DNA from 2 places in the Brevundimonas kwangchunensis genome. Region 1 is predicted to be linked to the other one. Evidence: predicted binding sites of a transcription regulator. Region 1 holds the regulator's gene; the other holds the start of a gene.
The links. Region 1 encodes LexA, which represses DNA repair genes until DNA is damaged. Its sites were predicted from a motif close to ATGTTCNCNANNTGTTCT; they were not measured.

Region 1 (4,317 bases):
CCCGTCCGCCTGCGCGCCACCGTGCGGGGCGAGGCGCCGGAACCGGGACAGTCGATCCGCCTGTTCGCCATCCTGAACCCGCCGCCGTCCCCGGCCGCGCCGGGCGCCTACGACTTTGGTCGTGGCGCGTATTTCCAGCGCATGGGCGGGGTCGCCTTCGCCCTCGGTGACACCCGCCCGGCCTGGCTGGAGCCGGCGCCGTGGACCCTGCGATTCGTCATGGCGGTGAATGCGCTTCGCTACGACCTCGCCCAACGGATCGTGGCCCGGCAGGGCGAGCGGGCCGGCGGCGTCGCCGCGGCCATGACCACGGGCCACGAGGCCTGGCTCGATCCCGAGGAGATGGAGGTGATGCGCGACTCCGGTCTGGCGCACATCCTGTCCATCTCGGGTCTGCACATGGCCGTGGTCGGCGGCTTCAGCTTCTTCCTGATCCGGCTGTTGGTCGCCTGCTGGCCGTGGCTGGCCCTGCGCGCGCCGGGCAAGAAGATCGCCGCCGTGGGTGGGCTGATCGCGGTCGGCGGCTATCTGATCCTGTCAGGCTCCCCGCCGCCGGCCGAGCGGGCGGCCGTCACCGCCTCCATCGCCTTCCTGGCCATCCTGCTGGACCGGCAGGCCATCACCATGCACGCCCTGGCCGTCGCCGCGGTCGTCGTCCTGCTGCTCCAGCCCGAGGCCATCGTCACCCCGGGCTTCCAGATGTCATTCGCCGCCACGGCCGCTCTCGTGGCCCTCGTCGAGGCCTGGCCCCGTCGTCCGCGCGAGATCTCCGCGCCTCTGGCCATTCTCGCCGTCCAGCGCACCGGCGCCTGGGTCGGGGCCGCGGTGCTGGCCAGCCTCGTCGCCGGCGCGGCCACCGGCCCCTTCGCCATGCAGCATTTCAACCGCACGGCCATGTACGGCCTGATCGCCAATCTCGCGACCGCGCCGGTGTCCGACTTCATCATCATGCCGGCGCTGGCGCTCGGCGCCGTGCTGGAGCCTCTGGGCCTCGGCGCGCCCTTCCTCTGGATCGCCGCGCAGGGCATCGGCGTGCTGCTGGCCGTCGGCGAATGGGTCGCGGCCTTGCCGGGCGCGGTGCAGACGGTGGCCAGCGCCCCCGCCGCCGCCCTGCCGGTGGCCTTTCTCGGCGTGCTGTTCTGCTGCCTCTGGCGAGGGCCGTTGCGCTGGCTGGGCCTGCCCTTCGCCTGCGCCGTCCTGCTGTGGCCGCGCCCCGCGCCGCCGGACCTCTGGATCGGGGAGGGCGGAACCCAGGCCGCCTTCGTCTCTGACCGTGAGGCCACCGTCGTCCGCCCCGGCGTGCGCCAGTTTGCCGTCGACGTCTGGTCCCGCCGCCGCGGCGTGCTGGCGGTGGAGCGCGATCCGAACGACTGGAGCTGCACCCGCTTCTCCTGCGCCCCCGCGACGCCCCAGGCCGGCCCCGTCGCCCTGTGGTGGGGCCGTCGCGCGCCGTCAGAGGATCAGCTGGCCGCCCTGTGCCAGTCCGCGCCCGTGATCGCCGTCCGCGCACCGGTCAGCGACCTGCCGCAGGCCTGCTCGGCCCGCCTCGTCCTCGATGGCGTCGACTTCGCTCGCGGCGGGGCGGTGGAGCTGAAACGCGAAGGGCCCGCAACGGCGAACCGCTGGCGGGCCCTGTGGGTGTCGGAAGTGCGCGGCGATCGGCCGTGGAGCCGATACGGCGACGCCGGCCTTAGTGATACCGGCGGATGAGTCCGACCAGCTTGCCCTGCACGGCTACCTGATCGGCGCCGTAGATCTTGGTCTCGTAGTTGCGGTTGGCGGGCTCCAGGGCGATCGACTGACCCTTCTTGCGCAGCCGCTTCAGCGTCGCCTGCTCGCCCTCGACCAATGCCACGACGATCTCGCCCGAGTTCACGTTCTCGGTCGATTTGATGATGACCATGTCGCCGTTGAGGATGCCGGCTTCGATCATCGAGTCGCCCTCGATCTCCAGAAGATAGTGCTCGCCCGCGCCCAGCATGGCTTCCGGCACCGGATAGCGGGCCGTTTCGTGCTCGATGGCGTCGATCGGCGTGCCCGCCGCGATCTTGCCCATCAGCGACAGTTCGCGCGTGTCGTTGGCCGGTTCGGCGACCTTCGGACGCCCGCCGCCCTCGATCACGCCCGGCTTGAAGCCCGAATGGCCGCGCGGCGCGCCCTGCGTCGCCTGCTCCGGCAGTTTGGTCACCTCAAGCGCCCGCGCGCGGTGGGCCAGGCGGCGGATGAAGCCCCGCTCCTCCAGCGCCGTGATCAGCCGGTGGATGCCCGACTTGGACGCCAGATCCAGCGCCTCCTTCATCTCGTCGAACGACGGAGACACGCCGGTCTCCTGAATCCGTTCGTGAATGAACATCAGCAGTTCGTGCTGTTTGCGCGTGAGCATGGAGACCTCGAGGCGAATCCCGTTTCGGGAACGCTAGCGGAACAAACCGCAAACGTCCACAATCCGTTCCTGAGGTGTTCCGGTTAAGGACCGGTTAGCGAGCCGTCAGACCGCCATCAACGCCCGCGTCGCCGCTTCCACGTCGTCCTGGCGCATCAGGCTTTCGCCGACCAGCACGGCCTGCGCATGGGCGTCGGAGACCCGCTGCACGTCCTCCGGCGTGAAGATCCCGCTCTCGGCCACCAGCAGCGCGCGCACGGGGCTCAGGATCGACAGCAGCTCCGTCACGCCCAGATCGACCTCGAAGGTCCGCAGCGAGCGGTTGTTGATGCCCACCAGATCGCCGCCCAGCTTGCACGCGCGGGCCATCTCGGCCTCGTCGTGGGTCTCGATCAGGGCGTCCATGCCGAAGCGCTCGGCTTCGGCCAGCAGTTCGGCCGCCAGCGCGTCGTCGATCATCGCCAGGATGATCAGGATGCAGTCCGCGCCCAGAGCCCGGCTCTCGGCCACCTGCCATGGGTCGACGAGGAAGTCCTTGCGCAGGCAGGGCAGTGCGACCGCCTCGCGGGCGGCGGCCAGATAGGCGTCGTCGCCCTGGAAGCTCGGCCCGTCGGTCAGCACCGACAGACAGGTCGCCCCGCCGCGCTCATACGCCCTGGCCAGCGCCGGCGGGTCGAAGTCAGGCCGGATCAACCCCTTGGACGGGCTGGCCTTCTTGATCTCGGCGATCAGGGCGGGGCGGCCCGTCTCCACGACATGCAGATCCAGCGCGGCCCGGAACCCGCGCGGAGCCGAGGCTTCGCGAGCACGGGCCTCGACGGCGTCCTGCGGCACGGCGGCCTTCCGCGCCGCCACATCCTCACGCTTGTAGGCCGCGATCCGCTCCAGCACGTCGGTCATGCGGTTTCCTCTTCCTCGATCGGCGTGTTGGTGGCGGCGACCAGCCCGGCGAGAGCCTGTGCGGCGCGTCCGTCGTCGATCACGGCGGCGGCCAGAGCTGCGCCCTCCGCCAGCGTCTCCGCCCGATCCGCCACCACCAGCGCCGCCGCTGCGTTCAGCAGCACGATATCGCGATAGGCGCCGGCCTGTCCGTCCAGCAGGGCGGTCAGGGCCGCGGCGTTCGTCTCGGCGTCGCCGCCGCGGATCGCGTCCAGCGAGGCGCGCGGCAGGCCGGCCTCCTCGGGCGTCACGGTGAACCGGCGCACCGACCCGTCCTTCCACTCGGCCACCTCGGTCGGACCGGTGGTGGTCAACTCGTCCAGCCCCTGTCCATGCACGGTCCAGGCGCGCACCGCGCCCAGCCGGCCCAGCACCTCGGCCAGCGGCTCCAGCAGACGGGGATCATAGACCCCCATCACCTGCCGCCGCGCTCGCGCCGGGTTCGATAGCGGCCCCAGCAGGTTGAACACTGTGCGGAAGCCGATCTCGGCCCGCACCGGTCCGACGTGGCGCATGGCCCCGTGATAGGAAGGCGCGAACAGGAAGGCGATGCCCGCCGTCTCCAGCGCGCGCAGTTGCTGCTTCTGGCTGGCCTGAAGGTTGACGCCCAGCACCGACAGCACGTCCGACGATCCTGACTTCGAGCTCAGCGCCCGGTTGCCGTGCTTGGCCACCTTCAGCCCCGCCCCGGCCAGCACAAGAGCGGCCGCAGTCGAGATGTTGAAGGTGTGCTGCCCGTCGCCGCCGGTGCCGCAGGTGTCGATGACGTCCCACGGATGCTCCAGCGTCACCGCCGCCTCGCGCATGGCGGTGGCGAAGGCGGCGATCTCGCCGACCGTTTCGCCGCGAATGCGCAAGGCGGTCACGGCGGCGGCCACCTGCGCCGGGGTCGGCTCGCCGCGCAGACAGGCGGCGAAGAAGGCGTGCGCATCGGCGTCCGACAGCACCTTGCCGTCGACCAGCGCGGCCAGCAGGGATTTGACGTCGGTCACGTC
Region 2 (4,317 bases), on a different contig from region 1:
CATCGGTCAAGGCCGCAGCGATCCGCTCGTCCAGCGTCCAGTCGGCCAGATCGAAGTCATCGCCATCTGCCTCGCCTGCCAAAACGCGCGCGACAATGGCTAGTGGTTCAGCCACGTCCAGCAGGTTTGCCACAGTTTCGGCCGGCCCCGCATCGCGCCTCTGTTCCAGCCACCCGACCGTGCCTGCGCGCGCGACGGTCCCCTCGGCAGGCTCGGCTTGCCCGAGGATCAGGCGCAGCAGGGTCGTCTTGCCGGAGCCGTTGCGGCCGACAATGCCTGTGCGCTCACGCCCGAAGGCGAGGCTCAGATCAGAGAAAAGGGTATGACCGTCAGGCGTGCGGGCCGCGACGCGATCGAGCGTCACGAGTGCGGATGCGGACGGGTTTCGGCTTGGGAGCGAGGGCATAGGCGAGCACGAGCAGCAACGGAGCGGAAAGGGCGAAACCGATTTCCAGCGTGCTGATCATGATCGTCGGGCCTCCAGTGAACTCACTCGATAGGGAAAGGATGGGTGCGAATGTCCGTGTCCGCAAGTCTTTTCGGCCTCGCGCCGCTGACGACGGCGTGACAGGGTGGCCGGCGGAGGGACCCGAAATGCGCCATCTGAAGCCGCTCGCCCTGTTGCTCCCGGCCCTGCTCGCCGCCTGCGCCAGCACGCCTTACGCCCCGACCGGCCCCGCCGATTTCAGCCCGATCGCCACAACGCCTGCACCGCATGCCCGGCTGTATGCCGACTGCATCGGCCAGGCGGCGACGGCCGGAACCTACGGGCGCGCCCACGATGCAGACACTGAGATGGTCCAGTTCACCTGCACGGGCGCACCGGCCCGCGCATTCTACGATGCCCTCGCCGCCCGAAGCGCCGAGGTGGGATCGGAGGTCGTCGCCAACGGCCGCACCTTCCGCTCGACCAACCGCATCATCGCCAACCTGTTCGGGGCCGACCACTGCTCCACCGGCGGCGCGGGCGATTACCGCTGCTCGCTCAGCTTCAACGCCGGCGAGTTCCTGAAACCCTGACCCGGACTTGTTGCCACCCTGTTGTCAGCAGACTGGCGACAGGTGGCAGGAGTTCCCATATTGTTCTTGCTGACTTGAGCAAACCATCCCCCATATAGCGCTGTCGCGCCGGACCCTCCCCGGCCCCTCCGCGTTCTCCGGATTCCATGACCGAAAAGCACAACTTCATCCGCGTGCGCGGCGCGCGCGAGCACAATCTCAAGGGCGTCGACATCGACATCCCGCGCGAGAAGCTGGTGGTCATGACCGGGCTGTCGGGCTCAGGCAAATCCTCGCTCGCCTTCGACACCATCTATGCCGAGGGCCAGCGTCGATATGTCGAGAGCCTCAGCGCCTACGCCCGCCAGTTCCTGGAGCTGATGGGCAAGCCGGATGTGGACCTGATCGAGGGCCTGTCGCCGGCCATCTCGATCGAACAGAAGACCACGTCCAAGAACCCGCGCTCGACCGTCGGGACGGTGACCGAGATCCACGACTACATGCGCCTGCTGTGGGCACGCGTGGGTGTGCCCTATTCGCCCGCGACCGGCCTGCCGATCGAAAGCCAGACCATCTCCATGATGGTCGACAAGCTGACGGCCCTGCCCGACGGCGAACGCCTGCTGCTGCTGGCTCCGGTCGTGCGCGGCCGGAAGGGCGAGTACCGGAAGGAGATCGCCGAATGGCAGCGCTCGGGCTTCCAGCGCCTGAAGATCGACGGCGAGTTCTACGCCATCGAGGACGCCCCGGCGCTGGACAAGAAGTTCAAGCACGACATCGACATCGTCGTGGACCGGATCGTCACAAAGCCCGGCCTCGAAGGCCGCTATGCCGACAGCCTGCAGACGGCGCTGGGCCTGGCGGACGGCATCGCCGTGGCGGAATGGGCGAACGCGGCCGAGGGTGAGAAGGAACCGCGCCGGATCACCTTCTCCGAGAAGTTCGCCTGCCCGGTCTCGGGCTTCACCATCAGCGAGATCGAGCCGCGGCTGTTTTCGTTCAACAACCCGTTCGGCGCCTGCCCGGCTTGCGATGGACTGGGCGTGAAGCTGGCGTTCGACGCCGATCTGGTGGTGCCGGATCGCGACAAGACCCTGCATGGCGGCGCGGTCGCCCCGTGGTCGCGAGGCCCCTCGCCCCTCTACACCCAGACGCTGCAGTCGCTGTCGACCCACTACGGCTTCTCGATGGACAAGCCGTGGCGCGACCTGCCGGCCAAGGCCCAGAACGTCATCCTCCAGGGCTCTGGCGGCGAGAAGATCAAGTTCGTCTATGACGACAACGCCCGGAAATACGAGACGCTGAAGGCCTTCGAGGGCGTGCTGCCCAACCTTGAGCGTCGCTGGCGCGAGACCGACAGCGCCTGGGTTCGCGAGGAGCTGGGCCGCTTCCAGTCCGAGACCCCGTGCGAAAGCTGCGGCGGCAAGCGTCTGAAGCCCGAGGCCCTGGCGGTGAAGATCGCCGGCGAGGACATCGCCGACATCTCCACCCTGTCCATCTCGCGCGCCTTCGCCTGGTTCGAGAGCCTCGACGGCCAGCTGACCGACAAGCAGATGGAGATCGCCCGGCGGATCCTGAAGGAGATCACGGATCGCCTGCGCTTCCTGAACAATGTCGGCCTCGACTATCTGAACCTGTCACGCAGCTCGGGCACCCTGTCCGGCGGCGAGAGCCAGCGCATCCGTCTGGCGTCGCAGATCGGCTCGGGCCTGACCGGCGTGCTCTACGTCCTCGATGAGCCGTCGATCGGCCTGCACCAGCGCGACAACACCCGCCTGCTGGAAAGCCTGATGGGCCTGCGCGACCTCGGCAACTCCGTGCTGGTGGTCGAGCATGACGAGGAAGCCATTCTGACGGCCGACTACGTCATCGACATGGGTCCGGCCGCCGGCGTCCACGGCGGCCAGATCTGCGCCCACGGCACTCCGGCCGAGGTGATGGCCAACCCGAACTCCCTGACCGGAAAATACCTGACCGGCGAGCGCGAGATAGAGCTGCCGCCCGAGGGCCGTCGCCCGGTCAATCGCAAGAAGATGCTGAGGATCTCGGGCGCGACCGGGAACAACCTCAAGAACGTCACCGGTGAAATCCCCGCCGGCCTGTTCACCTGCATCACCGGCGTGTCCGGCGGCGGCAAGTCGACCTTCACGATCGAGACCCTCTACAAGGCGGCCGCGCGTCGCCTGCACAACGCCTCGGACGCCCCGGCCCATTTCGACCGGATCGAGGGGCTGGAGATGTTCGACAAGGTCATCGACATCGACCAGTCGCCCATCGGCCGCACCCCGCGCTCCAACCCGGCCACCTATACCGGCGCCTTCGGCCCGATCCGCGACTGGTACGCGGGTCTGCCCGAGTCCAAGGCGCGCGGCTATGGCCCCGGCCGGTTCAGCTTCAACGTCAAGGGCGGCCGCTGCGAGGCCTGTCAGGGCGACGGCGTCATCAAGATCGAGATGCACTTCCTGCCGGACGTCTACGTCACCTGCGACGTCTGCAAGGGCAAGCGCTACAACCGCGAGACGCTGGAGATCGTCTTCAAGGGCAAGAGCATCTCCGACGTTCTGGACATGACGGTCGAGGAAGCCGCGCGCTTCTTCAACGCCGTGCCGTCCATCCGCGACAAGATGCAGACGCTGGAACGCGTGGGCTTGGGCTATGTCCAGGTCGGCCAGTCGGCGACGACCCTGTCCGGCGGCGAGGCCCAACGGGTCAAGCTGTCGAAGGAGCTGTCCAAGCGCGCCACCGGCAAGACGCTCTATATCCTCGACGAGCCGACAACGGGCCTGCATTTCGAGGACACCCGCAAGCTGCTGGAGGTGCTTCAGGAGCTGGTCGAGAGCGGCAACACCATCGTGGTGATCGAGCACAATCTCGATGTCATCAAGGTCGCCGACTGGCTGCTGGACTTCGGTCCCGAGGGCGGTGAAGGCGGCGGTGAGATCGTCGCGGTCGGCACGCCGGAAGAGGTCGCGGCCAATCCGAAGAGCTGGACCGGCAAATACCTGAAGGAGGTGCTGGACCGCCATGAGGAGCGCCGCAGGGCGCGCGTGGCGGACCTGAAGGCTGAAGCCAAGCCGGCCAAGGCGCGCAAGAGCGCCTGAGCCGGCTCAGGCCCGGATCAGCTCCGGGCCGCGCCCTTGTCGCCGACGATGTCGCGATAGGCCACCGCCGGCGGCGCCAGGAAGATGGCGTAGGTCAGGGCCGAGAAGAACGAGGTCACCACCAGATTGGCGATCATCGGCGCCGTGAAGAAGCTCTGGAGGCTGGTGTAATCGGCTTGCAGCATCTGGAACATTGCATCCAGCGAGCCGGCTGAAG

Region 2: a site for LexA is predicted at 1,070-1,087, ahead of uvrA (excinuclease ABC subunit UvrA). Genes of this name have one in related genera too.

What each region holds. Positions count from the first base shown of each region.
Region 1 is NZ_BAAAGA010000007.1:96,157-100,473, forward strand. It holds gene ABDZ95_RS13900 (ComEC/Rec2 family competence protein) at 1-1,710, shown strand, start outside; gene lexA (transcriptional repressor LexA) at 1,691-2,383, opposite strand; gene trpC (indole-3-glycerol phosphate synthase TrpC) at 2,489-3,283, opposite strand; gene trpD (anthranilate phosphoribosyltransferase) at 3,280-4,314, opposite strand.
Region 2 is NZ_BAAAGA010000005.1:131,801-136,117, reverse strand. It holds gene ABDZ95_RS09810 (ABC-F family ATP-binding cassette domain-containing protein) at 1-364, opposite strand, end outside; gene ABDZ95_RS09805 (hypothetical protein) at 330-467, opposite strand; gene ABDZ95_RS09800 (hypothetical protein) at 595-1,020, shown strand; gene uvrA (excinuclease ABC subunit UvrA) at 1,167-4,100, shown strand; gene ABDZ95_RS09790 (hypothetical protein) at 4,118-4,317, opposite strand, start outside.